One region of the Paenibacillus sp. LjRoot56 genome, then DNA from elsewhere that is predicted to be linked to it. Evidence: riboswitches for the same ligand, from Rfam matches in the RefSeq annotation. Region 1 holds a riboswitch; each other region holds the start of a gene.
What was found. A riboswitch is a leader RNA that binds a small molecule or an ion and turns the genes downstream of it on or off. The one in region 1 is predicted to bind cyclic di-AMP.

Region 1 (7,481 bases):
GATTGAAAAGGTGTTAGCGCTGCTATGACCGCATCACGAAAAACATCACTTCGTGTAATTCGACCATTTGTAAATAAACCATAAGCACCTTCTTTGTGATTACTCCCAATCGTGCTGCTCAGTTCATCTATGATGTGACGCAACTCAGTGCCACCTTGTAATAGTTTCTCGCCAATTTCATGGGGGATGGGGAAATAAAGCCCTTTGCCGACATAGAGTCGATTCCCGTCCCAAGCTGCACACACGGAGAAGAGATACCACTGCATCGTATGGATGCTGTCATACATAAGGCCACCTTCGAGTCCAAGTCCAAAGTCGGCTTCAGGTACTGCAGCAAGCACATTTTTGGCCCTTGTGATCGCACCAATAATGGTTTCATCTTCCGTCATTGGCTGGTCAGAAACACCAGAAGGGACAGCGTTACAAATCGGTTCTATCCCCGTAGCCGCCACTACAGCAGCTCGTTTTGCTTGATTGTTCGTACCTAAAGCGAGTCTAACCTTATTGTCAAACATATGTCATCACTCCTAACTCTTAATACGGATCAACGAAAACAATAAGTTCTAGTATATCATGTTTTTATTTCTAATAAGATTAGTGGCAAGTTGTGCTTTTTCTGCTCAGTACTAAATGTGTGCGAAGTTGGGTATATTTGTAAAAAACGCGTATTGATGAAGGGGACAATGGTGCTGCAAGCATGGGAAATATTCTACTCATTACTTTTTATATCCTGACCATCATCACTTTTTTCGTTATAAAGCGAAAGTTGCAACTGTTCGAAACAATCTTTTGCTGGTTAATTGTACTTTTACTGCACGGTGTCTACTTTATGATTATCACCTTGAATTATCAGTTATTGATTCCTTCGCCTCGGTTGCCGGATATCATCTTAAGAATCGTATATCAACAAGTGATTACGCCGATTATTGTGATATGGGCCATGGAGCAGTTTATAAAAATACGTGGATTATTGTACAAGACTTTGTCCATCTGTATGTTCTCAATCTTTCATATGGTATTAAAATTTTGCATGCAAAACTTAGGAATTGTTCGGTACTCTGAACAGTGGAGAGTATCTTGGTCATGTTTGGAAAGCATCTTGCTCCTTATTTGTACAGGAGTTGCGCTACTATTGTATCGTTTGGTTATGCGAAAGGAAGGAATTCCATTTGAGTCATCTTGATGTATTATTGCAACGCAATACGTTATTTACACTCGTGTGTCTCGTGTTAAGTTATGGTTTCATGTGGGTTTTGCCAAGTAACATGCCTAAATCCGTTAGTATTATCATGATGCTTTTCAGTCTGAATACGGCCAAAAGTTTGGATACGATCATTGCCGTACCACCGTTTGACCTCTATAACACGAATATTTATCCGAATTTCGATCTTGCAGATACCCTAACATGGTGTTTATATCCTGTATTTGGTTATTTTTTTGCTTATTATTACACGCGGTTTCGTATTCGTGGGTTGATGATTCCTGTCTATATTTTATGTTGTTCATTAATAGGAACAGCCTATGAATCTTTAAATGTTTATTTTGATGTTTTTCAGTATCGACACTGGAAATTAAGTTACTCTTTTTGCGTCTATCTCATCGTACAGACACTGTGTGTTCTTGTATTTATACAGCTGAAAAAGCATTGGATTGATCAAAAATATCAATCGACAAGGAGAATCAATCGAACTTGAGTTCTTTACAAGGCCATCACCCACGAAGACAGCAAGCGTTATTAAGTATGGACGGTTTAAGCAGCCTGCGCTGGCAGGATCCAAAGTTAATAGCGTGGTGGTCGGCATCCTTTCCAGGATTCGGTCATTTCCTGCTCCATCAATTTATACGCGGATTTCTTTTATCAGCATGGGAAGTGGCTATCAATTCACTTGCTAGAATCAATGAGGCGATCTATTACTCCTTCAGTGGGAAATTCGAATTGGCTGCACAAGTTATTGAGCCAAGATGGGCATTCGCCTATGCCATCGTTTACTTGTTCGCGATATGGGATAGTTATATCAAAGCGATCGATGCGAATAAGCAATACCATCTGGCAAAGCTTGAAGGAGCAAGAATTACTTCCAATTTAATTAAACCTTGGACGATTACGAATATAAGCTTCAAGAGACCTGGAGCAGCTTTGGTCTGTTCTTTTGTTTTCCCTGGACTCGGCCAGCTATACAATAACCGACTTATATTAGGATTCTATGGGGTATTCTGGTGGTTTATTTATCTGACCATGTCACGATCACATGAAGCCACCCTTTATCTCATACTGGGTAAGTTATCCAAATCGACCGCACTGCTAGATCCACATTGGCTATTATTTATGCCGTCAGTCTTCGGGGGCGCTATGTATGACGCATTTATGACAGCGCAAGATCATAATCGACTTTTTCTTCTGGAGCAGAAGCAATACTTAGCAGAAAAGTATCCACATTTTCCATTACGTTTGTTTGAGAAGGAGGATGACCCGCATGCTGATCATTAGTACTTTTGAGCACTCGATTGAAGTGGAGGAAGCACTAGCTGTACTTGAACAGATGGGTCTACCTCGTAATGAAATCATGACCGTCATGATGGATAACTATATGGACATACCCGATCATAATTACAATTCAAATCCGAATAAGAAAACGCTGGCCTTTGAGGTTGGCATGGCAACATCTACGGCATTCTCTGTCATAGGGATTAGTTTCGGCTTCATTCTGTATTTGGGGCCTATTATTTGGGGAGTTATTTGCGCCATTTGCGGATTTAATATTGGGTATTGGCTCACACGCATCATACAAACTAAGCTACTTAAACATGTTATACGGAAAAAAGAGCGATTACCTGAGCTGGTAGTCATTATTCAATGCCATGAGGAACGATTAAAAGAGGTACAGCATGTGTTGTGGGAATATCAAGCGCTATCCGTAGGCAAATTTTAAAATAGAACATATACAAGCTTGAGTATTCAAGCTTATTTTTGCTGAATTGCACAAATCTGAAAGAGGCTAATGGATGGATATCCACTAGCCTCTTTCTTTTTACTAACACGTGTAGTTTATTTCATTTTAGCTAAGTCATAATCAAACCATGTTCGCATCTCACCAGTAGTTAGATTCTCAATTGTGTTGTTACGATGTTTAATGAAAATGTTTCTATTTTTATCCAAATAATAATCTCCAAAAACATAGTCGGATAAACGTTTTGTTTCTAATTTCGTATTCAGTGTGTACAGCCCAGCCGTGTCTTGCACAGCATAATCCTTATTCGAAATGCCATTAAGTACGATATAGAGGCTTCCATTGGTAGAGGCAGGATTGGATAATGAAAGGTTTGTAATACCTAATGCATGGACATCCAATTCATGAAGCCGTTCATTTACCATGTGAAGAGTTCCTTCTTGGTCTAGCAAGCCAACGCGGGCACTACCCGAAATAAAGCCATTTCGACTAGGTAATTTAGCAGAAGCAATCCACACAGTACCGTCTGGGTTCGGGATGACGCGGTCAAGCTTTTGATTGAAGTCTTCGAGTCGTATCACGTTCCCATTTTGAATAAGAAATGTATACGTCGTACCATAATTGGGACCAATGGCGGCAATCGGCAAGGTCAAATTAATGGATAAGATTACTCGTTGATCGCCAGCAGGAAAAGCGGTGTACGTATGGACAGGTGCTCCCCAGGCTGCCGATTCCCATACATCGGAGTCTGTGAGTGTGTGTACTTTTACATTACCATAGTACAAATCGCGATCTTTACGCACTAACTCTACCGGTTTACCAGCAAATGGATGTGGAGATGTAGAAAGGCTTTTGACGAATTGATCTTGTTCTTCATTGTTTTTCCATTCGATTTGATAATTGCTTTTATCCATCTTAAGCATGGATTTTGTACGGTCCGCGGAAAGCAGGGAGTAGAAATATAGCGAACGATCATCGTCACCTATAATGGAATAGATGGCATTTTGCCCGCCAACAAGCGATAGCCCTTCATCATCACTCCATTGGATGTCTATCTGAAGAAGATCATGGACAAATCGCCAAGTCAAAGGCATATAAGTCACATCCTGATACGTTAGAAAAGGGTACGGCTCTGTTTTATTATTGATTTCTACTTGATTTATCGTGATGGGTACATCGGAAACTTGGACTAAATAACTGTTTGCATGACTTTTGGTTGTTAGATCCTGTTCAAGTGGGGTTTGACGAATTGACGGTGGAAAGTTCCGATTTGACCAAATCTGCAATCCATCGGATTCACTCCAGTTGTACTCAATGCCGAGTGTTTGGAAATTGTTCCACGTCATGGGTAGGTAAGTAATGTCTTTATATACCAGAAACGGGTATTGGCTATGGGCAATGTCCATGTCTTGACCATTGATTTGAATTGGAAAATAGGGTAGAGATGCCTTCACAGATACGCTTGCTGAAGCTTGCATTGGAAGTAACGGTAACAACCCGCACATCAATCCGAGTATGACAATCGAGCATTTTATGGCAATTTTCTTCAAACCTATCACCCTTTTCTAAGTTAGTATTGCTACTAATTAGACGCAGGATGCTGGGAAAAGTTGTATGAATGGAGGAGGGAATATCCAGATCGTGTTGCTGATGGTAAATTTTGAGTCATGATCTCATTGATTTCCCATGTTACAATCGTTGAGATCCAAGCTGGATCCAAAACTTAGAAGGCCGAAGCTTTTTTGAAGCACGGGGGAACCAATCTTTGGGGTGAAGTCGCGGTATGCGCGGCCGGGTGATTACTCTTTGATCCGAATCCGACAGCTAACCTCGCAGGCCACAAAAAGGAGAGGTTTATAGTGAAACGTTACAAGAAGCTTATTGTTACAGGAGCATTAGGTTTGACTGTCTTGATGGGGGCGAACGCAGCATTTGCTGCAACAGGAACACACACGGTAGTAGGCAACGATACCATGTGGCTAATCTCTAAGAAATATGGCGTCAGCCTTACATCGCTGATTAATGCCAATCCACAGGTAGCCAATCCGAACGTGATTTGGTCGGGCATGAAGCTCAACATTCCTGGAAGCACAGGTACAACTGTTGTGACGAAACCACAGGTTACGCCAGCACCTACAGTTACACCGACACCAACGCAATCCACTTTTGCTAGTCAAGTGGTTACCTTAGTAAACCAGGAGAGAACGAAGGCTGGATTGAAGCCTTTGACCAGCAATAGCGCACTTACCGCGATGGCGCTGGATAAAGCGAAAGATATGTACAATAACGGATATTTCGATCATACATCGCCGACTTACGGGTCACCTTTTGATATGATGAGCTCCTACGGCATTCATTATTCCTACGCGGGTGAAAATATCGCTAAGGGTCAGCAATCCCCTGCAGCCGTCATGACAGCATGGATGAACAGTACCGGTCACCGTCAAAACATTCTAAGTCCGAACTTCACACAAATAGGTGTTTCTTATTATAATGGTGAGTGGGTTCAGGAATTTATAAGTAATTAAAAGGTAAATGTGAATCGTGGCAGTCTCCCTTGGGAGGCTGTTTTTTTTGCATGATGTCGAAGGAGATAGGTCGTGTGTGTCGAATTGGAAATCAATTAAACGATTGGAGTGTTAAGTAAGATTAGAGAAAACGAGGAACTCAGTGACTTGGTAAAGACAAAGGAGTAGTGTCGTAGTGACTAGAATAAAAAAAATGACATTTTGGATAGTTACTGTTTTCTTTTATATCTGTTTGTTTTTACTTTATTGGATTTTCCTCACTGCGGATACGGCTTTATATGTAGGTAAATTAGTTAGTCAGATGGGCATAGAGTCAACCCAATCATTCGTTATTTTCTATTTCATTGTCGGAACAATACTTACTATCGCATTCTGTTTTTTAAATGTTTGGGCATATCGCAAGAAACGAGTGTTTTTCTGGTTATTGTTTATTTTACACGCTTATTATTTATATAAATTATATAGTATCGTCGCAGATCCGAACCCAATTAGAATCATTTAAAAAACTTGAAATTAAGTTCCCAAGAGGTGCCCATCATGATTAAAATACTAACTGAAATTGAAATTGAAGCATCCATTGATGTTTGCTTTGATATGGCAACGAATATTGATATCCATACGCAGACTGTGTGGCCACACACCAAGGAACGAGCGATAGCTGGAACAACAACTGGCATGATTCGTGAAGGGGATACGGTTACTTTTGAGGCAAGACATTTTTTAATTAGGCAAAAGCATACGTCACTCATATCGAATTATGTGCGACCTTATCGTTTTGTTGATGAAATGTTGCAGGGTACTTTCAAAAGTATGAGGCACGAACACGAATTCATTGATTTAGGTGATAGAACCTTGATGAAAGATACGTTAAGTTTTGAGGCTCCGCTGGGGTGGGTCGGATGGATCGTTGAGCGGGTTGTATTGAGAAGATACATGATGCGATTTTTGAACTATCGGAATGAGCAGTTGAAGATGTTAGCTGAGAAATATGTAAAGGAGCAATAGAAGGAGGTAGGAGGAAGAAGCAACAAAAGGGGAAACAAAAGGTGCGAAAAACGGAGGAAAGCCAAATGAGATTCTACATTGCATCCAGTTTCAATAACATCGATAATGTTCGAAATGTCGCTCAGCAGTTGATGGCTATCGGATATATCCAAACATACGATTGGACGACGCATACAGGTATCGATTCACTTCAAGAGCTCGCGGAGATCGGTGCGAGAGAGAAAGAAGCTGTGTTGCATGCTGAGATATTCATTATCATGCTGCCTGCTGGGAAGGGAAGCCATGTCGAGTTAGGACTTGCATTAGGAGCTGGGAAGACTATTTGTATGTATTCTGCTAACGATGAGATGAACGATATTGACAAAACGAGTACGTTTTATCAACTGCCAGAGGTACATAAAATCATCGGAACACTTGACGATTTAGTTTCAACGATAAATAAAAGTTGCGATCGAACAAACATGGGGATACCTAATTTGAGTAGTTAGGGAACGTAGGTACACTATTTCTAAGTAAAATGCTAGTTTTGGCAGCTAACGGAACGTGAGTGCGCTATTTCTTCGTTTTCGTGGTTTTATGGTGGTATTCGAGTAAATAGCGTACTGACGTTCCCTTTGGATGCCATTATAGCTCGTTTTGCTGCAAATAGCGTCTCCTGGTTCCGTTACGATTAGAATGCTAGATTTAAATTGATTGAGAGGTTCAACCAAGTGATCAACAAAAGATTAAAACGAGTCATTCTTAGTTTTGCTATCTTCCTTATTGCTGTGATTGCGATTAAGCTAATTGTAGCATTCGGCGGAGACATGGTGGTAACTAGCCATAATGTATCGACTTTTACTAGTAAATCAAATGTGAATGGTAACGTTAAACTGACTATCGGGTCTTTGAAAGGTACGTATGCGGTTGAGAATTTTACGATTAAAACCGCTGAAAAAGTTAGTATCCCTTATGAATCAACGGTCGGATCCGGGACTGTTACCCTCCAAGTAGTGAATAA
Region 2 (7,481 bases), on a different contig from region 1:
AAATCTCGTAGTAAATAGAGGAGCTAAGCGGCTTAATTGGCGCTCAGCTCCTTTGCTTTTGGTCGTATGGGTGGATAATTCTGCGCGGCAGTTCGTGTGTATCTATTTGGGTAACCGGGACTCGATGAGCTGTTTCAGCTGTTCAATATCCTGCTTCGTCGCAGGAACTTTATGTGGTTTTAACCGAATGCTCAGCTGACCGCTGGACTCCATCGTTGCGCATTCCACATCATCGCGATCGTTGATCCCGGCAGTGCGCAGCTGCGCATTAAGCCCTTCATCGGTAAGATTCAGCGATTTCATTGCACTAAGCTCCACTTTTCCATTCACAATAATCGGTATTGGTTTGCCGATCCATAAAACACGAAGAGACGCGTAACGTACCAGCAAAGTTCTAATCAACCATACGGTCAATATAAGAACGGTGGCAGTGCCGAAGGTCTTCCACATGTTTGCATCCTCAACAGAATGAATAACGGACCCAGAATCAGCATGAGCAGCACGTCAATCATTGCTAATTTGCCAATTGATGTACGACCGGTAAGTCGGAGGAGCAATGAACCAACAGTGATAATAACGATAGCTTTCCAAATCCAGTCCACATGCATAAAATCCTCCCCTTTAAGAACCAGTATTCCACGATTTTAGCATCGCTTATACCGAAGGAATTCAGAGACTAAATAGTTAATAATTTCTTTACTTCTCAAAATCTAGCATTTCCTTTATACTAAAAGACGAACTTATTAACCATCGTTCTATTAATATATAGGAGGAATTTTTAACACATGAAAAAAACATTCACTACTCGCCTTACTGCGCTTGCGCTTGTAACCGTTCTCACTGGTTCTTTCGCTAGCAGCCTAGCATTTGCCGAAACAACCACACCAACTTCACCTGTTTCAATGAAAACAGATATGCGTCTTGCCATTGATAACGGCATTGTAGAGGGCTACGGAGATACAGACTACCGTGGTGCAAATGCCGCTACTCGCGCTGAAGTGGTAACGATGATTAACCGTGCAGCTAAGCTGCAAAGTGCTGATCCTAGTACTGTTACGTTCACGGACCTTGCGACTTGGCAAAAACAAGCGGTTGCGAATGCCGTTGCAGCTAAACTAATTAGCGGTTTCGCTGATGGTACGTTTCATCCGAATGCTGCCGTGACGCGTCAAGAGCTTGCCGAGTTAATCGTGAAAGTCGTTACTGGCGGCCAACTGCCACAAGTAAACGAGAATGTGTTGAATTACTTCAAAGACTCCACTTCTATCGCCAAAGATTCCCGCCCTTATGTCGCTTATGCCGTCATTAGCGGAATTTTCACTCCTACTCTCGATGGTAATTTCAACCCTACTGCTGAAGTAACGCGTGATGAAGTAGCTAAGGCGCTTAAGCCTATTCTATTTAAAGTGGTTGATATTTTAACAACGAACGATATTCACGGTAAAATCGAAGTCGGCTTCGATAAAAAGCGTAATCAAGGTCAAGGCGGTATCGAAACATTCGGCGGTATCGTGTCCGATTTCCGTGCTGTCAATCCCAAAGGAACGGTCGTTGTTGACGGCGGTGACGCTTGGCAAGGTACACTAATTTCCAATACAACGAATGGTCAATCCGTGATGGATACAATGGCGCAAGTGCAATATGATGCTGCGGCTATCGGAAATCATGAGTTCGACTTCGGCCGTGACGTTCTGATCGACAATATTAAGAAGGCTAAATTCCCTATTCTCGGGGCTAATATTATTGATGATCAAACCGGCAAACGTGTCGACTGGACACAGCCTTATGTCATTATTGAAAAAGATGGCCTGAAAATCGGCATCATCGGCTTCGCAACGCCTCAAACGAAAACAACAACGAAATCAACGAACATCGAAGGCCTTTCCTTTGTAAATCCAGTTCCTTTGGCGAAAGAATTGTCAGATGAGCTTCGCGCGAAAGGCGTCGATATCATCATGGTTACCTCCCACCTGCCAGGTGAGCAAAACCAAAAGTCTGCTGAAATTATCAGTGAGCTTGCTGATCTTGCAAAAGGTACTGGCAATGGTACCCTAGATGCCATTGTTGGTGGTCACTCCCACATGCGCGTTGCCGGTATCGTGAATGGCATCCCTGTTGTTGAAGCTCAAAGTTGGCTATATGCGGTTGGACACATACAACTGTTCGTAGACAAAACTACAAAGCAAGTCGTTTCCTCCAATGCAAGCTTGCTCGAGACCTATACGAACTTAACGACGGCCGACCCGAAAATTCACCAAACGGTTGAAGACTATAAAGCCAAAATCTCAGGCAAATCCGGCGAAGTAGAAGTCGTAGTTGCAGAGCAGCTTAATCGTAAATCTTTCCGTTTTGCTGCTAATGGTGGGGCTGACCGCGACGGCGCAACACAGTTAGGCAACAGTATCACAGATGCGATGCGCGCTTCTGAGAAATCCGATATTGCTTTCACGAATATTGGCGGTATTCGCACGGATATTGATAAAGGTGAGCTAACCTATAGCGAAATGTTTGAAGTACTACCTTTTGGCAATTACAACGTAACGGGTACGATGACTGCTGCACAAATTAAAAAAGCGCTCGAAGTTACAGACAAGTATACAAGTCTTCCAGCCATTCAATTCTCAGGTTTGAAGGTAGAATGGGATAACACAAAGCCACTTGGTGAGAAATATTCCAAAATTACCTTAGTAGATGGCACTCCGATCTATGTGGATGGCAAGTTTAATACAGACCGTACGTTCAAAGTGACAACCAATGATTTCATGGCTACAGGCAGTGGCGATGGCTTTACGGTATTCGGTGAAGTGAAGGATTGGAAAGATGGCGCCATCATGCTAGACGCTTGGGTAAATCACGTCAATTCCCTGAAGGCTGCTGGTAAAGAGTTATCTGTACAAGACGATGGTCGCGATGTGCGTTTGGATTTGAAGAAATAAGCTATTATTTTATTATTAATCCCATTAAATGAGAAAAGACCTTTGCCCTCATCCAGCTATGGATAGGGTGAAGGTCTTTCTAGTCTCTAGACGTGCAAATCTCGTTTTTGAAAGGAAACATACGTAACAACCGTCAGTAAGGCAATGACAACTACCGAAATGATGACAAACACGGCATCGAATCCACCGCCATACATAATATTCTTCGCCTCATAAAATTTAAACGGGGTTACATATTTCAAGAATGTCAGCTTATCGTTGAAATCAATGGCAATGGATAAGATAAACGTAATGAGCATGATGCCCGTTGACAGCGAGGCTGCTTTTTTGGAATTTCGATAAACGGCTGCAATGGATGTCCCGATGACTAGAAAGAGCAGCTGCAATATAAACATACCCAGCATGACGATGGAGATATCACCGTTGACCGCCTCGCCTTTGCTATATGCTCCAACAATCAACATGCTTGAAATCCATGACACAAGGTTAAAAATAACAATGTTCACGAAAGCGCTTAGCAGCTTCCAAGTGATGATTTGGTTTCTGGATAAAGGCTTCACGAATAAAAACTCTGCCGTCTTATCCCGCTCTTCCTTCGCGATGATATTGGCGCCTAGCATCGCCGCATGGATCGTTGCCATTAACAAGAAATATAGGACCAAGATGCCAAAATAACCGCTTGCCTTCGATAAATCTAATGCGCCGCCACCCATAATCACTTGGAGTGACTTCGGCATTTCCGCCATAAGATCATTTATCTGTCCGTTCGCTGCTGTTGCTTGATACTTGTTCATGCCGCTTCCGATTAGAAAGATGAGCCCTAGACTCCAAAAAATCATTGATTTCCGAAACGTCTTCATTTCTCGCCAAAAAATATTCATTGGCTATTCCCCCTCTCACCCGCATTTATACGGCATGAACATCCTTTTTCGTGTAGATGAAGTAGCTGGCTGCAATCGAAACAACGATAATCGCGATGGCTGCAATGACATAAGAGGCTTCATAGCTAGCATGCTCAAGCATGTATGTCCCATTAAAGTACTTGAATGGCGAGAAATACCGTTTGGCCCCCTCCCCATCTACGGCAACGATCATTCCGATAACGAAAAAGGCAAACACCGTACCCAGACTGACGGATAACACGGCTTTCATTTTAGAAAACACGACCGAAATGATGAATCCTATAGCAAGAAACATCAGCTGGATAAACAGCAAAGTGAAAGAAATTAATAGAAATGTGCTCACATCAAAGTTGACCGTTTTTACTTGAAGCGCCATTAGATAAGCTGCAGCGATATAGATCACGCAGGTAATAACTAAGGAAGTAACAGCCGCTAATAGCTTGGAAGTTACTATTTTCGTACGTGTTACGGGCTTTGTAAGTAGAAAGTCTGCTGTTTTCTCGCGCATTTCTTTCGAGAGTATTGACGTTCCCAGAACCATGGCTTGAATGGCTCCGCAAAGCGTAATGTACATAAAGATGTACATATAGAACCCGAGTAGGGTACCAAACGTTTCGATTTGAATACCAAGCGCTTTCCTGACCCCTTCTGGATACCCTTCTAATATGGAAGAAAACTCAGCAAAATCCTTAGAAACCGAAGGAAAAAGGGATAGGAATAAGACGATGACTGCAATTAAGGAGCACGTCCACGTAATTGTGGATTTCCGATAAGCTCTCAATTCATGAAGGTAGATATTCATTCCGCTTTAAGCCTCCTTTTCATAGTAATGCATAAAGATCTCCTCTAAATCTGGCTCTTCAATCCACAGATTATCAATTTCAATTTCAGCAATCTTTCTCATGACTTGATTAATGTTGCCTTTAAATAAGAAGCTCGTCGTCTGGCCTTGGACATCAATGTTATTGACCCCGGTCATTTTGAAAAAGTTAGGATCAAGCGCTTGGGCCGTATCCACTTTAAATCGCTTGAAGTTGTTTTCTTTTAATGTGCTGATTTTCTCAACCGTTACAATCCTGCCTTCCTTAATAATCGCGACTCGATCACATAATCTTTGAACTTCACTCAATATATGAGAGGAAAAAAGAATCGTAGCTCCTCTTTGATTCTGTTGTTCGAGCAATTCGAAAAACCTCTGCTGCATGAGCGGGTCCAGTCCACTTGTCGGTTCATCCAGAATAATGAGCTTAGGATCATGCAGCAGCCCTTGAACGATGCCCACTTTCTTTTTGTTCCCCAGAGATAGATCATCAATTTTCTTCGTAACGTCTAGATCCATGATTTCAGCAAGCTCTTTGATTCTCTTGGTGCAATCCTTCTTGTAAAAGCTGGCCGAATACTTGAGTAGGTCGATTACCTTCATGTTGTCATAATAAAAAACTTCGGACGGTAAATAGCCGATCTCTTTCTTAATTTCTGGCGCAAACTGGATGCAGTCTTTCCCGAAAATTTTGGCACTGCCGCTTGTTGGAAAAATCAGAGACAGCAGCGTTCGAATCGTCGTTGATTTCCCTGCCCCATTGGGTCCAATGAACCCAAAGATTTCCCCTTCTTCGATCGTAAAACTAACATCGGTAATCCCTCTTGCGTTCCCATAGGTTTTGGTCAGATTGTTGATTTCAATGGCATGCATCGTACATCCTCCTTATGGCATATATGTAATTTTTTAGATGAAAGACAAGCAAAAAGAAGCCCTAAGCATAGAGAATCTCTACGCTCGGACTTCTTCACATAAGAAGGCGAGTGTGCGGTTCTCTCTCAATACACCTACGAGGTTAGCTGTCGGATTCGGACTTGAGAGCGTCCTACCTAATGCTTGTGAGCATCAGGATTCACCCCATGAAGCCAAGTATTGCTTGGACGGCTTCGATTGGTTCCCCCGTTTCCCTACTGGGAATTAAGTGGTTTCTTTTTAAAAAAATCAACTTGTCGTAATGAATCTTACGCCGTTCTTTATCGAATGTAAAACGTAGATTCGCCTTTAATTTTTGCTTATTTGACTTTGGTAGTTGATGAAAGCGCATACATGTAGTGGTGACGTTGATTATCCCATACTTTGCTACTTATTAATGCTCTTTAGGAGATAAAGCTCTGTGGCGTCGGCTGCCCAAGATGATTACATTCATTCGATCCATTGGAAACGATGAAATCAATCTGATATACTAACTCCAATATATGGCATCTATGACTGCCTTTTCCGAATTTCAAAAGAGTCACGCTGTAGTCGCAATGGCTCGCAAAGAACATGTAAAAAAACCTTCAATTGCTTGAAGGTTTTTTTACGTGCTGTACAGCCGCCGATACTCCTGTGGCGTCATTCCGGTATGCTCTCTGAAGCGCGCAATAAAGTAACTGCTCTGGGAAAATCCGACATGCTCTGCCACTTGCTTAATCGTCCATTCGGTAGACATGAGCAGTTGTTTAGCTACAACAAGACGACTTTCGAACAACCACACGACTGGTGTGCGTCCCATCACTTCGTGAAACATTCGACTAAAATAGTAGGTACTGAAGCCTGCCTGCTCGGCCATCTGCAGGAGAGTTAGCGGTTTCGTGCAGTGCGTACGAATATATTCGGCTACCTCTCTCATCCGTGCACGCTTATCCAGTATGGTTACTGTTCCATGCGTCTCTGCGCGTAAGGCAAGCTCAGCAAGCAGTTCATAGAGCTTTACGGCCAATTGTACCTCGTTCCGATCATATGGGGATGCTAGCTCCAATAAGTCCCCGGTCAATTGTTCGAGCTTAGGTACATCCCTATACGTAAACAGCCAAACAGCCGAAGTTCCTTGATCATTCAACAACCTGTCGAGCCCCTCACCTGCAAGGTGTACCCAAAATACTTGCCATGGATCGTTCACATCTGTTCGATACTCCTGCTCAAGGCCCGCCCCGTAATAGAAGCCTTGCCCTGCTTCCAGGGCAAATTCCTTCCCATTCGCTTTGACATAACCTTTACCACCTAACACAATATGCAAATTGGCTTGTTGCAGCTGACCCTTAAACCGCCACTCCTGATGCTCGGGGAATTCTGCATATTGACCTATCATATCCGGATACGCCGTGTAGTGTTTATACATTGGCTCCGGTAATACATAATGAATTCGCATGTGCCCTCCAAAACGCAAAAATCTGATATATGTCGCAAAATGATGTTATATACATAATATTATAAAGAAATATAATGAATACATAAAGAGATTAAAATAACAAAAAAATACTATATCCATAGAAATGGGGATGTTATTACTCATGCAAAAGACCATTCCAGGAGAGAAATTTGATCTAGGCGTATGCTATTACCCTGAGCAGTGGCCAGAGGCTATGTGGGATGACGATTATAGGAGAATGCGAGAAATCGGCTTTACCATCGTACGGATGGGTGAGTTTGCATGGAATTTCTTCGAACCAGAGGAAGGGGTATTCGCCTTTGATCTGTTCGACCGCGCAATTGATCTTGCTCACGAGCATGGACTGAAGGTCATTCTTGGCACTCCCACAGCCACACCGCCTGCTTGGATGACCTATAAATACCCGGAAATCCTGAATGCCACATTTGAGGGTGTACAGTATCAGCACGGAC
Region 3 (7,481 bases), on a different contig from region 1:
GATTATGAGGCTACGAAGCAGCAATTAGAAGAGCAAAAGGACAAGTTGTCGGAAGCCGTCAGGCAGTCGCAAGAAATCGAGGATCGTCTCCTCAGTCAGAATGAGGCACTTAAGAAGGACAACGAGCAGTTACAAGAACGGTTGAAGGCGATGGAACAAGTAGCGCTGGATAAGGATAAACGAAATCGCAAAATAACCTACATGGTGATTACGGCTGCCGCGTTGGTTGTAGGCTATTTCTTGCTTGGACGTGTGTTTCGCTTCTTCGTTTGGCGTAGACAGAAACGCGGGCTGCGTTAGCAGGCTAGTGTGAGGAGGTTGTGTCATGGAGGTCATCTTTGAAAATGCGAGTTTGCAAGCTAGGATGGCTACGCTTCAGCTTGACTATGGCGAAGCCGTTTATGTCCTTCATCCCAACCAAATTGTAGCGTTTCAAGGGATGCCAGAGCTGCGCGAGGATGCTTTGATGAAGCTTCCTGGTATGTATAGGAAAAAGCGCTTGATCCAATCACGGGTGAGAGGGCCAGGCCAATTACTTATGGGACTGCCTGAAGCGTATAGTTTGGCTGTAGTACCTTTAGAAGCGGAAGATGACCTCTTGTTTGAGTTTCGTCATGTTCTCTTCTATACGGAAGGCGTGACCTTTACAACGCACCTCCAGAGCGTCAAGAATACATTGATCACGCAGGATCTTGTCAAAATGCAATTTCATGGCCCCGGAACGCTAGGTTTATTAACAGCGGGTCCTTTGCATCAGATGGCTTTAGATCCGAAGCAGCCTTTGTTTATAGATGTTAGCTGTCTGGTGGCGTATCCGCGGCAGGCGAATCTACGGCTATGTGTGTATGGCAATACAATAGCAAGCCAGCACATGAATTATCATTGGGAGATTACGGGGCATGGTCATGTACTCATGCAGCCTTGTAAGCCGGATCCTAAGTTGGACGAGCACATGAAATCGGATAGCTTGCTGCGCCGCATAGCTCGGGAAGTTCTGCCATTTGGCGGCGTTTTCATAAAATAATAAAAAAATTTAAAAAAAAGTTGCATTTGTTTTGAATACCTGATATATTATTCCTTGTCGCCTCAGAGAAACACTTGCTGAGCGAAAGAGAAATTACACCGTGCGGAAGTGGCTCAGCGGTAGAGCATCGCCTTGCCAAGGCGAGGGTCGCGGGTTCGATCCCCGTCTTCCGCTCCAATATTTGCGCCCTTAGCTCAGCTGGATAGAGTATTTGACTACGAATCAAAAGGTCGGGAGTTCGAATCTCTCAGGGCGCGCCATTTACACTTTATATTCACTACGGGACGTAGCTCAGCTTGGTAGAGCACCTGCTTTGGGAGCAGGGGGTCGCATGTTCAAATCGTGTCGTCCCGACCATTTTAGAATTTTTTATATGCGGGCGTAGTTTAATGGTAGAACTTCAGCCTTCCAAGCTGATCGCGCGGGTTCGATTCCCGCCGCCCGCTTAAGAAAGAAAGAAAGAAAGAGACCACCTTCGGGTGGTCTCTTTCTTCATAATTAGGGAATTGAACCCCTTAGGGTTCGACCGTCCCAATATACCATCTTCCCGCCGCCCGCTTACACAAGAAAGAGCCTGTCTCAAAAGTCAATTTATGAAACAGGCTCTTTTTCTTTTTTTGTTAATGACCGATGAGTAATAACCTACTTCCCACTTCCTGCAATTTAACTGGATTTTCTCCATCTATTTGAAGCGGATTTCTCGAATTCGAAAGATTAACTGTATTTCCTGTAGTTAAATTCCTTAGATTTGTTCGATTCTTTAAACTTCATACAAATTAAATGTACTTTCTCCACCTAATCACGAAAATACGTCAGATTCGAGCAAATTAGCTGTAATTTATACATCTAAACACGAATCGGCAGACTCATCGATATGGAGCATCGACGTTCCGTCTCATATTCATATTTTTCAATAGTCATACACGTGTATCTAGGTTAAAATGGGAAAAACATGCAAAGGGGACTTACCGAAATGAACGCTATTGAAAATCGTATTCATGGGTTACATCAGTATCATTCGGAGTTAACGGCGCCTGCTGATCTGGCTGCATTCTGGGAGCGCACATACGCGGAAGCTACGCAAGCAGCTTCTTATACAAGAGAGACGGTGGCATCACCTTTTGTACAAGCGGAAGTGAATAAGATCGTCTTGCAGGGCGCTGCGGAAACACCAATTCATGCTTGGTTGTTACTGCCTAATGCGGAGAGCAAGTCTAAGGTACCTTGTATTGTTACATTCCCAGGCTATACGGGCTCCAAAGGAAGACCTGAGGATCATGCAGCTTGGTTGCTTATGGGGTATGCGGTACTTGCAGTTGATGTACGCGGGCAAGGTGGCGATAGCGGTAATCTGCTGCCACAGGAGACTGGCATGACGAGGGGCTGGATTACACAGGGGATTCTCAATGCGGAGACAAGCTATTATCGAGCAGTTGCGATCGATTCTTTGCGTGCTGTGCAATGCGCGTTAGAGCAGCCAGAGATCGACAGTCAGCGTGTATTCGTATACGGTGGAAGCCAAGGCGGAGGGCTCGCCCTACTCGTAACTGCGTTAGAGAAGCGCATTCGGGCAACCATTGCCCATGTACCGAATCTTTGCCACATGGATTTAGGCCTGTTGAATTCGGTTAGTTCGCTTAGTGAGGCAGCGGATTTGGTTACCCGGTTCCCAGAATATCTGCCTGACGTACTGCGAACGGTTTCTTATTTTGATATTATGAACCTAGGTGATCGTATTCAGCAGCCTGTTCACGTTACGGTAGGATTGAAGGATACGTGTTGCTTACCAGAAGCCATTTTTGCTGCGTATAACCGAATCGAATCTTCACACAAATCTATTGAAGTGTACCCCTTCATGGGACATGCGACACCTCCTGGCTCCCATGCTGCGGCACATGCCTTTTTCTCAAAATGGTAGGGACTGAAGTAAGAAGCTTCCCGGTTGGATAACCTATAGCTAACTTGAAGGGAGGTGCTGACAGATGGAAAAAGTGGATTCATTTGAAGAGGTATTCGAGCTGATGGAAGCGGCTTTTCCTGTAACCGAAATAAGGACATATGAAGGTCAGCGGGCGCTGTTATCTCATCCTAATTACAGCATCGATGTCGAGAGAGATGCACAAGGGCAACTGCTTGGCTTCCTGGCCAGTTGGAGCTTTAGCACGTTTCGATTCGTGGAACATATCGCAGTGGGTGCTGCCACAAGAGGCGGTGGGATTGGCAAGCGAATGCTGACGACGTATATGAGCAGTGCAAGCACGCCTATCGTACTTGAAGTCGAGCCTCCGACTGCCTCAGATGCTACGCGGAGAATTGAATTCTATAAGCGCTGCGGTTTCCATTTGAACCTATTCCCTTATGCGCAGCCTCCCCTCAGAGAAGGGCAACTCACATTGCCTCTCAACATCATGAGTTATCCTAGTCCGATGACGGAAAAAGAGTTTAATCCCTGTAAGCATATCCTGTTTACCGAAGTGTATAAGCAGCTGCTCTGAGAAGAGTGGCTGTTTTTGTGTGCTTTTACATAGAAAAGGAAACACTTACCATCTCGCAAAAGTTGTCAAGGCAAAACGAACTATGCTAGTCTAACATAGACAAAAAATGCCGAATCTCAGAGCATCGAAAGCTCTGGTACGGGGGACTTCTTTACTTGGGGTGAATGAATGCTCAGTTAGCCATAGGCTAATGGGGCGTACTAGGGAAAACCTCTTCCCGAACCCGTCAACTAACCTCGGAGGCTTCAAGGAGGCACAACGTTTTGAAACTTTTTACCAAAAGCTTTATTTGTTCATGCGCTCTTGTAGGCGCAGCCATTTCTCTGTTCGCCGCTCCATCCACGCATGCTGCTGCCCCAGACACTTCTTCAGTGAAGGTTCAAGTCAATGATGAATTGGTGCAGTTCCCGGAAGTTCAGCCGTTTATTGATACGGAAGGTACACTTCAGGTGCCACTGCGTGTGTTGTCGGAGAAATTAGGTTATCAAGTGGGATGGGCAAAGCAAGGCGATGAAGTCGTCGTCACGCTTAAGAACAAGGAACAGGCAATTCAACTCACAACGGACGATGAGCAAGCGATCGTAAACAGTAAGTTAGTTGAGTTAGAGAGCAGCCCAACTTTGGTTAAGGGGAGTACTTATGTCCCTCTACGCTTCGTTACAGAGACGTTTGGATCTGCGATTGCGTGGAACGATGCGAATAAAATCGCCATCGTGGAAGAGGACGGCAAGACTCATAAGCCAGCCTGGATTGCACCGCCACCTGCAGTTCTAGCAGCCCCAGTGGCCAAGGTCGTTCAGTCATCCATTGCAGCTCAAATTATTCAAGCAGCAACGACATTTAAAGGGACACCTTACCGATGGGGAGGAACTACACCTAAGGGCTTCGATTGCTCAGGATTCGTTCGTTATGTATACGAGGCCAAAGGGATCGAGCTGCCACGCACTTCCGTGCAAATGTACGATCAAGCGGGGTCAAGAGTGACGGATTTGAAAGCGGGGGACCTCGTCTTCTTTGCTTCTGGTATCGTCAATCATGTAGGCATTTACATCGGAAATAATCAATTCATTTCCTCGACAACGTCCGTTGGTGTAACGGTTGATAGTCTCGCTAGCTCCTATTGGGGCTCAAGATATGTAGGTGCCAAACGGGTGTTATAAGATAGTTACGAAATCAAGTATAAGTACCGGTGTAAGAGCGTATGTTCGCTATGTCTTTCTGTATGGAAGGTAAAGCGGCAGATGCTCTTTTTTTTGCGCGAATTTGTGCGATTTTTATCGAATTTTTGAGAATTATAGCCTATAATGGAACAATGGTTGGAAGAAAGTAGGTGACGCGTACGACATGCAAGTCAGTGTCTGGAAAAGCTGGTTTCATAAAATTAAATTGTCGGGTCGAACAGATCGCATGTATAACGTGGAAACAGGTCCTGCCATACCGGAAGACATTCGGGTCGTAATTAAGCAATTTTTTCATACGTATAACCATTTCAAAGGGGCTAGGGAATACCAAACAGATACGTTTATTAAAGAAGTATTTTACGCAACAAAACAAGATCCAAGGGATCAGCGCTCCATAGATGAGATGGAAACTTATATTCAGAGCAAGAATGTGAATCGGTTACGACTGAAATCTTATGTCGTTGATGAATATTTACGTGTTGGTGAGAAGGTGTGTATGATCGGTGTGACGCGGGAGTTTAGCAATGCGCATCGCAATCGTGTGCTTTATTTTATCATACAAGAAGAAGGCACTTGGCGGTTCCATCATATCGTGAGATCACATCATGGCAAAATTCTTGAGAAATTTCAGGTGAAGGAACAGGTAGGATTTGTGGTTGGGGATGATAAAGTAGCACTGCTCTTTCTAACACATGCCGATTCGGCGGATGCTTCCACGTTTATGTTAGGGGATTATGTTCACTCTGAAGGCTATCTGGAAGTGGAGCAAGAGGTCAGCGGTCAGCTCTATTATCGCATTGTTCGAATGAATCGCGTACATTAAGATGGTTAATAGTCAGATCTATAAGCGGCATGAATAGGCTTTGCTCGGTCGTCGAGTAACGCTTATTTGGTGTATGTGAATACGGAAGTATGCAAGTGGACACAGCCCACCTCCATATGAAAGAATGGAACTATCATGCATGAGGTGAAAGGTTAGGTGTACATGCCTGAAAGGGAGGCAAAGATGGAGAAAGAACCGATGGAGCTGGAGGAGCAGTTTTGGAAAAAAGTAGATGGCGAGCAGTTAGGTCAGCTTCTACACATGATTACCTTGAGTAAGGGGCTGGAGCCTAGTCGGGTTGCTTTTGTATGTATAGGGACAGATCGCTCAACAGGCGATTCACTAGGTCCACTTGTGGGAAGTAGGCTTGCAGAGCTAGGCTATCCTTATGTCATTGGTACGCTTGCAGCACCGTGTGATGCTACTAATTTGGCCTTGCGCTTGCAGGAAATTCCACCGAGTGTTGTCGTTATTGCGATAGATGCGTGTTTAGGTCGGAAATTGAGTGTGGGATTGTACCAATTGTCGAACCAGCCACTGGCTCCAGGAAAATCTGTAGGTAAAGATTTACCGCCTATTGGTGATTACACGATTGCGGCGATCGTGAACGTGGATGGACCTAGACAGTATAATGTCCTGCAAACGACTTCGTTATTTCGTGTTATGCAGATGGCAGAAGAAGTAATCCGTGCAATTGTTTATGCAATTCCTTTGTAGCTGAGGGGCAGCAAAGAGGAGAAAGATCGGAGTGATTAGTGAGTGATGGGACCAGGTGGGCCAGGAGGAATGGGGCGGCTTTCCGACCGGAATCGTCCAAAGGCCAAGTTGAAGGATGTATCGATACGAAGGATTTTGTTATTGTTCAAAAGATATTGGGGGCAGCTCTTGGTTATTATCGGCTTGGCACTGCTTGCGGCAGTGATGGGGTTGATCCCGCCTCTAGTCATGAAGGAAATTATTGATACCGCAATTCCGCAGGGACGTGTTCAGCTATTGTCCGTGATGGCGCTGCTGTTAATCGTGCTGCCTGTGTTGAGCGGAATGGTAGGCGTATGGCAGAACCATCTCAATACCAAAGTAACCCAAGGGGTTATTCGGGATTTGGGGCAGTCGTTGTTTCACAATCTGCAGCGGCAATCCATGTCGTTCTTCACGGACGCGCGATCTGGTGAAATTGTTCAGCGGATCACAGGGGACGTGCAGTCGGTACAGAGTGTGGTTACGTCCATTGTCGTCTCTTCGATCACGCAAATCGTCATTGTTTTCACAACAATAGGTATCTTGTTTGCGTTAGATTGGAAGCTGGCGATCATATCAGTGCTCATTCTGCCACTTTTCGTCTTGCCTGTGAAAAAGGTATCTAAGCTGCGGAAAGAGTTACGGATCGAAACGCAAAAGGTACGTTCAGACATCACCTCGCAGTTAAATGAGAATTTCGGCATTTCGGGTGCGTTGTTGACGCGGATTTTTGGCAGAGAGAAGCAGCAAGAGCAAGAATTCACAACGATGAATCAAAAGGTGATGGATCTCGAGCTGCGGCTCAATCTTGTCGGCCGTTGGTTCGGAATGGCAACGAGCACGTTAGGGCCGTTAGGCACGGCTATTATTTATATCTATGGCGGCTACTCCGTCATTCAAGGGGATATGACATTAGGCTCGATCGTCGCGTTTACGGCGTATTTGGGACGGTTGTATATGCCAGTAGGGACCTTGCTGAATCTACATGTCGAGGTAGCGACAGCGCTGGGGGTATTCCAGCGAATTTTTGAGTATCAGGACATGGTGCCTGATGTCATGGATGCTGAGGGCGCGCGCCAGTTAGGGCCTGTGGCGGGGCATGTGAGGTATAAGCAGGTGTCTTTTGCTTATAAGGTTGGGGAGCAAAGCAGAGCGAGGGAGAAAGTGAAGCAGGAGGAGCGAGGCGGAAAAGCTGAGAAGCCGTTGGAGGCAGGCCAGAA
Region 4 (7,481 bases), on a different contig from region 1:
CGGTTTCAACTCTTTTTTCATTTTCCAAATAAATGGGATTTGTAAGCATTGGCATAAGTGTATTCCCAGAACCCGCCTTTACTTTGTCATGATGATCGTACGTATGAGAGTAAAAACTCATCCCGTTCTGCTTCATTTCTCTCATCTGATCCCATGTTAGGCGAGGTGCCTTAGGATGATCTATGGAGTCAACAACAATAAATTTAGTAGCATGGAAACCAAAGTTCAGTAATTCAGGATACGCGTAGGTATAAAAGGATTCATAACCATCATCAAACGTGATTACAACCGCGTTTTGGGGAACCGTAGCCTCACTCTTCATGAAATGCAGAAAATGTTCCATGGAGATGACATTGTAATCTTCTTTCTTTAACCTTTGCAGGTGACTTTTGAATCTTTTTGGAGAAATTGTAATTCCGTTTTCTTTTTCATCAATGTGATGATAGGTCAGTACAATGACTTTGTCGGTATAATGAACCTTTTGTTTACTATAATCTGCTTGATCAAAAGCTAGCGCATTTACTTGACGCTGCCCCTGTTGTTGTTGCGTTTCGAGTTCTAGTTGCTGTACGACTGGCTTAACCTCTTGTTTTACCTCTTTTATTACAACTGGTTCTGCAAACTGTTCATAAGAAGGCGTACGCTGTTCTTCGCTTATTACTTGTTCTGGACTCATAGTCTGCTCCAAGGACTTCGGCGAAGTTGCAGGTATGACTAAATAGAGGCAAAATAAAAAGCTAGAAAACAAAAGAACAGTAAACGCCAAATTCGTTGGATTTTGCAAATTCAGTCTATTCATGCTGACAACAACCCCGTAGATGAGATGATAATAAATTACGAAGATAGTATCATGAAAACGCTTTCTTGTAAACTATTTATTACATTACTTCCTCCTACAATCCGGTCAGATCCATAGAGGCAAGCTGTACGAAATGGAAGCCCGCTTGTCGTAGCGTCGGTATCGCTTTGATGACACCCTCGGCGGTATCCTTCTCGGGATGATTCATGTGCGCAAGGACGATAGACCCGCTCGGAGCCTTCGATATGGCGTTGTACACTTGCTCCGTGTTATACGTCGCTCCCGCATCGCCAAGCACGGAGTATCCCGCTAGCTCGAACCCTAAATCATGCGCAACAGCTACCGCAATCTCATCGTAAAATGCCGTACCCGAACGGAAAAATAAGGGCCTTTTCCCCGTCAACTTCTCTATCTGGTCCGCATTATCATTCATTTCATGAATAACTTCTTTGACGTTCTTCGTACCCGCAATACCGTAGGCTGGCTTGCCTGTTACAGATAAGGGGCGGTGTTCGGTGCCATGATTTTCGATCTCAAACAAAGGGTTCGATGCCAGATCTTGAAAGGTAGACGGATTCGCAGCTATCCATCTTGCATTGATGAATAACGTAGCTGGAATCTGCTCCTGAATCAAATACTGGATCAACTTCTCATCATAGCCACTGCCTTCCTTCCCGCCGCAGGCATCAAAGGTGAGGGCAATTACTTTGTCCTTCGTATGTAAGCGTGTTTTCACACCGGGGACACGTTCTCCCCACTTCGTTGGACTCACAGAGGCATAACGGGCGATCAATGATTGTTCCACCGACGCGAAGGCTGGGACTGCCTCAGGTTCTTTTGCTGGCTCATTTGTTAGACTACCGGGGGATGAATGGGACGATGTCGTCGGTTCAGGTGACGCTGTTGGGATGCTCACAGGTGTCGTTATCGTTGTGCTCATTGGTGAGGCAATCGATGGTTCAGCGGTCGTTAGCGGGGGTGTCATTCCTGCAGATGCAACCGCCTTTTCCACACCCTCAGCACTCGGCTCCACCCCACATCCTGCAAGCGCTATCATCGCACTCATATAGAAAAGGAGGCACATCGTGCGCCCCCTCATTTATGTTTCCGCCAATCTAATTTACTTTTCTCCAGCTGATAGGCAAAATCGTTCTCAAGACGCTTCTCTTCCGCCTTGCGAGCCGCTTCTACCCTAGCTCTCTCTGCGTCCTTCTTCGCTTGCTCTTCCGCTTTCATCGCGTCAGCCTGGGCTTTGAGCCCTTCCAGTATTTCCGGACGCAGCAGATCCTTCAGCGTTGCAGGTTTATCTTGCACGCTAGCCGCAGCTGGCGTAATTTTTGCTTTCTTTTTCACCATAATAAGGTCACCTCGTCTACAAGTTCTACCTATTATTGTACACCTCTATTGGTGTAAATGATACGGCACTGTTGCAACAACGATATCCTTATCGGCTTGAAGCTTCGAACGAATCCGCGCCGCAGATTGATTATGGAGCAGACGGTGCCACCATTTCTTCGGCATGAATTGCGGGAGAATAACCATGATCGATTGCTTCTCTGACACGTGCGTGTCGATGCGATCAATAAATTCAGCCAGCGGCTTCAGAATCGTTCTGTATCGTGATTTGAACACAACGAGTCGAACACCTGGATCCCAGATCTGCCACTTCTCCTGCATCGATTCTTCGTCCTCATCCGAGAAGGATACATAGAACGCGATGACGTTAGGCGAGAGCGATTTGGCATAGTTCAGGGTTTGCTCTACAGCTTTGTGAATTCCTGCTACAGGCACGATAATGACCGGCTCTTTGGTGCACACACGGTCTTGTGTGATGTCAATCCGCAGCTGTTTGGCTACGTCGTCGTAATGGTGACTGATTTTCGTAATGAGCCAGAGGAGTATCGGTGTAATGATAATAACAATCCAAGCACCCTCGCTAAACTTGGTAACTGAGAAAATGATAAGAACTGCAAGGGAGACGATACCGCCCAGGCCGTTAATGATCACCTTCCCGATCCAGCCAGATACGCGCTCTTTGAGCCATTTACGAACCAACCCCGTTTGAGCAAGTGTAAAAGATAAAAATACGCCAATCGCATAAAGCGGAATAAGTGCATCGGTTTTACCTTTAAAGCCAATCAATAGCAGGCTGGCTAAAACGCCTAGCGTAATAATGCCATAGTGATACGAAAGTCGATCCCCACGGAAGGAAAACATGCGCGGGAAGTTTTTGTCTTGGGCCATGATGGACGCCAAGATCGGGAAGCCATTAAAGCTTGTATTTGCAGCTAACACCAAGATTAGCATTGTCGCGATTTGCGTCGCGTAATACATAACTCCTCGGCCAAAAGCTTGTTCCGTCACCATCGAAAGAACCGATGTATGACCGTTATGATCCGGTGCCACGCCATAACCTAAGGCAATCAACGTTACACCACCGAAGACGATGGCCAACAGGCCACCTAACGAGAGAAGTGTTCGTTTGGCATTTTTGACAGATGGCGTTCTGAAATGCGGTACGGCATCAGAGATCGCCTCGATCCCCGTTACAGCTGAACAACCGGACGAGAATGCTTTGAGAAGTACGAATAAGGTTAATGAGTTCGTTGCTGCGCTTGGTGCGAATTCGATCGCATGCGTATTCATAGATCCTGTCAGTAAATCAAAAATACCTTTACCCACTAACAATAGGATACAAAGAATGAAAAAGTACGTTGGAATCGCGAATACCGTTCCTGATTCGGAGGTACCTCGCAAATTCAACCAGACCATAATCCAAACTAGTAAAATGGTCAGCGGAACAATGTACGGTACAGCCGATGGAAAAGCAGACGTAATTGCCTGAACACCAGCCGATATCGAAACGGCTACGGTTAAGGTATAGTCGATTAGCAGAGAGACACCAGTAAGACGTCCCCACACCATGCCTAAATTTTCTTTCGTCACCATATAAGCGCCGCCGCCCATCGGGTACGCTTCGATTACCTGTCTATAGCTCAACACGAGCAGTAGAATCAAAGCGATAATCGAAACCGCAATCGGCAACGAGAAGGCAAACGCAGCAACCCCTACTGTCGCGAGCTCTAACAGAATTTGCTCCGTCCCATAGGATACGGATGATAAGGCATCTGACGACAAGATAGGGAGGGCTTTCCAGACTGGCATTTTCTCCGACTCAATCTCACTCGACTTTAGCGGCTTACCGAACACAATTTTTTTCAATGAATCACTTGTCATTTCGCAGTTGTTCCTCCAATTAAAGCTAATTTCACTCATCTCATTTGAAAAATGGACGCAAAAAAACACAAGGATAGACCTTGTGTTTTAAACACATGTTCTCCTTTCTCACGTTCGCTTACGAGGTTAGCTGCCGGGTTCGGGCCGCGAGAAATCTGCCCTAAAAGGTACTCGTATCCGTACCATTATTCACCCCATGTTACTCGTGGTTCCCCCGCTTTTCTTAAAAGAAAATTAAGCGAAATATTCAACTGTTCATGTACGTGTTGAATACTACTCTCTTCTACCAACATAGTAAAGGAGGGAAAAAACGTAAAAAGCTCTATCCGACCTCACGTTTCACCCAATAATTCGCTTACAATTACCTGATTCGTTGATTATCTTCCATTCTCGTAGGTAATCGTGGTATTTTGACTAAATAGCAAGGTTGCAATCCACAAAGTTGCTAGTTCATGCGAATATTCCGTTGGATGATGAGAATTTTCACTTTAGGGCACTGCCATGGTAGCGTGGTTGAAAGGAGTTCCTTTTACCACTGGCTCGCACCAAAGTTAGTCGGTTTCACCGACTAACTTCTCTCCTATTACCGCTGCTGCACGTGAGATAGTCGGTTTCACCGACTATCTTCACTCTAATTGCCACTGCTGCGCCAGAGTTAGTCGGTTTCACCGACTAACTTCACTCTAATTGCCACTGCTGCGCCAGAGTTAGTCGGTTTCAACGACTAACTTCTCTCTAATTGCCACTGCTGCGCCAGAGTTAGTCGGTTTCACCGACTAACTTCTCTTCAATTGCCACTGTTGCACACAAGTTAGTCGGTTCCACCGACTAACTTCTCTCTAATTGCCACTGCTGCACCACGTGAGTTAGTCGGTTTCACCGACTAACTTCACTCCTCAGTTTCTACCATGCAAAAGGGCCACCGCCTTTTCAGTAAACATGAACTTATGGCTTCTGGTTAACCCACCACCAATGGGTAGAACGAATCCTTTCCCTTCTAACTTGCGTAAAATTTTTCCGCATGCCTCTCTTTTAAGCTGTAACCACTGGCTTACTTCCTTCAATTGAAACGGCTTATTACATATTAAAGCAAACCTCAAAACCTCCCGCTCATACACCGGTAGCTCGAGCATTCCAGCCCCCTGCGCATTGCCGAATCGGCCAATCCATTCATACAGGTTTCTTTGGCAGAAACTCGACTTTTTCTCAAGCTCATCTCGGCTATACGGAAAGTATGTGTACCCAAGCATCGCAACACTTCGCGCTCGTGCCCTTTCGAATGAGAAGCGGTCTCTTGTAATTTTCTCAGCGTGCGTAACGAAGCTGTCTTCCTCGAATACGATTCGCAGTTTGGGATGACATACGTCCCCATAAATCTTCACCCCTGACAAACTTATCATTTCGAATTCAAGTTCCAAACCTTCAAACGTCCCCATTACAGGCAAAACTACCTCCTCCAAAAGTTTCTTCGTTCCCGTCAAATCCCTGCGTAGCATGTCCAGTCTCTGACCTTGTGCTTGTCGAATTTGCTCATTCCAATAGATCTCATACTCCTTCTCGAACACGTCTACCGCCTCCTAAAAAAATAAAACGCCGCCAACTCCTACAAACAGGAGCTAGCGGCGTGTGCTTCACGCTTTATATGATTAGTATCTTCACAATACCAAACTCTCGAACACTTCGCAAACAAACTTACATTTCCTCCCAACAAATATGATTTGAGAAAACCTAAGGCTCAGCCACCGTGATCCATGACATATCGGCATTTCCCTTAGAAGTTAATCCACGTTCAATTCATTGACACACCCTACCCGCCATGATAAACTGTCACAAAATATATTATAGTTCAGATCGGAAGGTGTACCATGTCAGACAACGCAACCTCTTCAGCTCAAGGAACAACACACGCTCAACCTGAGATGCCTGGCCGCTTACGAGAAACGCCTGTCTCCTGGTTGCTCTGCTTTACGATTGTACTTGTCATCATGAACACGATGATGTTCAATCTGGCTCTGCCCAAGATTTCCGTACAATTTGAACTCAGCCCCTCAACGGCGTCGTGGATTGTTACGGGGTATTCGATCATTTTCGCCATCGCCTCGATCACCTACAGCCGCTTATCCGACTTCGTGCCTATTCGCAGGCTCTACGTCATTGCGCTGCTTTCACTAGGTGGAGCCTCCATTCTAGGATTGTTCACGGACAGTTTCGGATTATTGCTGCTTACAAGGCTGATTCAAGCATCTGGCGCAGGCGCGATTCCCTCACTGGGTATCGTTTTCGTAACTCGCTACATTCCGTTGTCTCGTAGAGGCAGAGCCATGTCGCTCATCCTTTCCGCGGCTTCACTTGGCTTGGGACTAGGTCCCGTCGCTGGCGGATCCATCGTTCAGTACTTGGGATGGCATTTCCTATTCGTCATTACAGGGGTAACGCTGCTGCTTATTCCTATTTTCCTTATCCTGCTTCCAAAAGAAAAACCAGAAAGCGGATCATTCGATTTCATCGGTGCCCTGCTGCTCGGAATCGGGACGACAGGGTTGCTGCTCTTCCTTACGTCTAAGAGTCTGATCGCACTTCTAGCAGGCGTCGTTGCGATTGCCTTATTCGCTCTGCGCATTCGCCGAGCCTCACAACCGTTCGTGCTGCCTGCTCTGTTCGGCGACAGACCCTATATGGCGCTCAGCGCAATCGGCGTGTCATCCTATATGATCAGCTTTGGCTTCTTGTTCCTTGCGCCTCAGATGCTTGCACGAGTTTTCGGCTTAGCTCCACTCACTTCGGGTCTGTTACTCTTCCCAGGTGCGCTACTGGCGATGCTGGTGTCGAATCGTGTTGGACGTATCATTGACCGCTATGGGAACACAGCACTACTTCGTTACGTGCCATGGTTAATGCTACTCTCTACCGTTCTGTTGGCCCTGACTGCAAGCTATTCCTATTACTGGATTGCTGCACTCTACATCCTGGTCAGCATCAGCTTTACGACACTTTCCAGCGCTGTATCCAATGAGCTCTCCCGGCAATTAACCACAGATCGCATCGGCTCAGGCATGGGCTTGTTCCAATTGCTGCAATTTTTCAGCGGCGCATTCGCCGTCGCGCTCTCGGGGAGCGCACTCGTTTGGCAGAAATCACTGCCGCTCGAACGTGCTTTTGACAACCTCATCTGGGGGATGGCGGTGGTTGCGCTTTTAACGATAGGAAGCTCGATCTTATACAGGAATTATGCAAAAAAGAGGCTTACTGAGCATTCGGTAACAGAAACGGTAGGAAAAACGGGAATTCCTAAGACCGCAGTTGAATAAATGTTTGTTCCACAAAAAAGAGCGACCTCCGTATGATGGAGGTCGCTCTTTCCGTTTAAATGATCATGCCATCCCATGCGACCGTAATCGGGCATGGGTATTGCTGTTCCTGAATCCAGCCTACTAGATCTGCATGT

Region 2: another riboswitch for cyclic di-AMP. It lies ahead of ACSQ8O_RS24225 (ABC transporter ATP-binding protein); the one in region 1 lies ahead of ACSQ8O_RS27625 (CAP domain-containing protein).
Region 3: another riboswitch for cyclic di-AMP. It lies ahead of ACSQ8O_RS25555 (C40 family peptidase); the one in region 1 lies ahead of ACSQ8O_RS27625 (CAP domain-containing protein).
Region 4: another riboswitch for cyclic di-AMP. It lies ahead of ACSQ8O_RS05225 (APC family permease); the one in region 1 lies ahead of ACSQ8O_RS27625 (CAP domain-containing protein).

What each region holds. Positions count from the first base shown of each region.
Region 1 is NZ_CAXURV020000004.1:417,973-425,453, reverse strand. It holds gene ACSQ8O_RS27650 (DUF84 family protein) at 1-515, opposite strand, end outside; gene ACSQ8O_RS27645 (hypothetical protein) at 1,170-1,694, shown strand; gene ACSQ8O_RS27640 (hypothetical protein) at 1,691-2,488, shown strand; gene ACSQ8O_RS27635 (hypothetical protein) at 2,475-2,930, shown strand; gene ACSQ8O_RS27630 (hypothetical protein) at 3,047-4,426, opposite strand; cyclic di-AMP (ydaO/yuaA leader) riboswitch at 4,668-4,802, shown strand; gene ACSQ8O_RS27625 (CAP domain-containing protein) at 4,808-5,476, shown strand; gene ACSQ8O_RS27620 (SRPBCC family protein) at 6,014-6,481, shown strand; gene ACSQ8O_RS27615 (group-specific protein) at 6,523-6,969, shown strand; gene ACSQ8O_RS27610 (hypothetical protein) at 7,192-7,481, shown strand, end outside.
Region 2 is NZ_CAXURV020000003.1:1,168,130-1,175,610, forward strand. It holds gene ACSQ8O_RS24195 (glycoside hydrolase family 88/105 protein) at 1-11, shown strand, start outside; gene ACSQ8O_RS24200 (YetF domain-containing protein) at 103-450, opposite strand; gene ACSQ8O_RS24205 (hypothetical protein) at 411-602, opposite strand; gene ACSQ8O_RS24210 (5'-nucleotidase C-terminal domain-containing protein) at 786-2,936, shown strand; gene ACSQ8O_RS24215 (ABC transporter permease subunit) at 3,023-3,817, opposite strand; gene ACSQ8O_RS24220 (ABC transporter permease subunit) at 3,843-4,640, opposite strand; gene ACSQ8O_RS24225 (ABC transporter ATP-binding protein) at 4,647-5,531, opposite strand; cyclic di-AMP (ydaO/yuaA leader) riboswitch at 5,647-5,812, opposite strand; gene ACSQ8O_RS24230 (AraC family transcriptional regulator) at 6,178-7,008, opposite strand; gene ACSQ8O_RS24235 (beta-galactosidase) at 7,151-7,481, shown strand, end outside.
Region 3 is NZ_CAXURV020000003.1:1,472,262-1,479,742, reverse strand. It holds gene ACSQ8O_RS25595 (hypothetical protein) at 1-300, shown strand, start outside; gene ACSQ8O_RS25590 (AIM24 family protein) at 326-1,024, shown strand; tRNA gene ACSQ8O_RS25585 (tRNA-Gly) at 1,127-1,201, shown strand; tRNA gene ACSQ8O_RS25580 (tRNA-Arg) at 1,208-1,284, shown strand; tRNA gene ACSQ8O_RS25575 (tRNA-Pro) at 1,305-1,381, shown strand; tRNA gene ACSQ8O_RS25570 (tRNA-Gly) at 1,400-1,470, shown strand; gene ACSQ8O_RS25565 (acetylxylan esterase) at 1,998-2,942, shown strand; gene ACSQ8O_RS25560 (GNAT family N-acetyltransferase) at 3,007-3,519, shown strand; cyclic di-AMP (ydaO/yuaA leader) riboswitch at 3,617-3,779, shown strand; gene ACSQ8O_RS25555 (C40 family peptidase) at 3,783-4,679, shown strand; gene ACSQ8O_RS25550 (hypothetical protein) at 4,864-5,523, shown strand; gene yyaC (spore protease YyaC) at 5,707-6,240, shown strand; gene ACSQ8O_RS25540 (ABC transporter ATP-binding protein) at 6,310-7,481, shown strand, end outside.
Region 4 is NZ_CAXURV020000001.1:1,145,849-1,153,329, reverse strand. It holds gene ACSQ8O_RS05240 (polysaccharide deacetylase family protein) at 1-799, opposite strand, end outside; gene ACSQ8O_RS05235 (polysaccharide deacetylase family protein) at 894-1,865, opposite strand; gene ACSQ8O_RS05230 (YqkE family protein) at 1,895-2,155, opposite strand; gene ACSQ8O_RS05225 (APC family permease) at 2,201-4,036, opposite strand; cyclic di-AMP (ydaO/yuaA leader) riboswitch at 4,137-4,287, opposite strand; gene ACSQ8O_RS05220 (hypothetical protein) at 4,933-5,601, opposite strand; gene ACSQ8O_RS05215 (MFS transporter) at 5,902-7,344, shown strand; gene ACSQ8O_RS05210 (MBL fold metallo-hydrolase) at 7,400-7,481, opposite strand, start outside.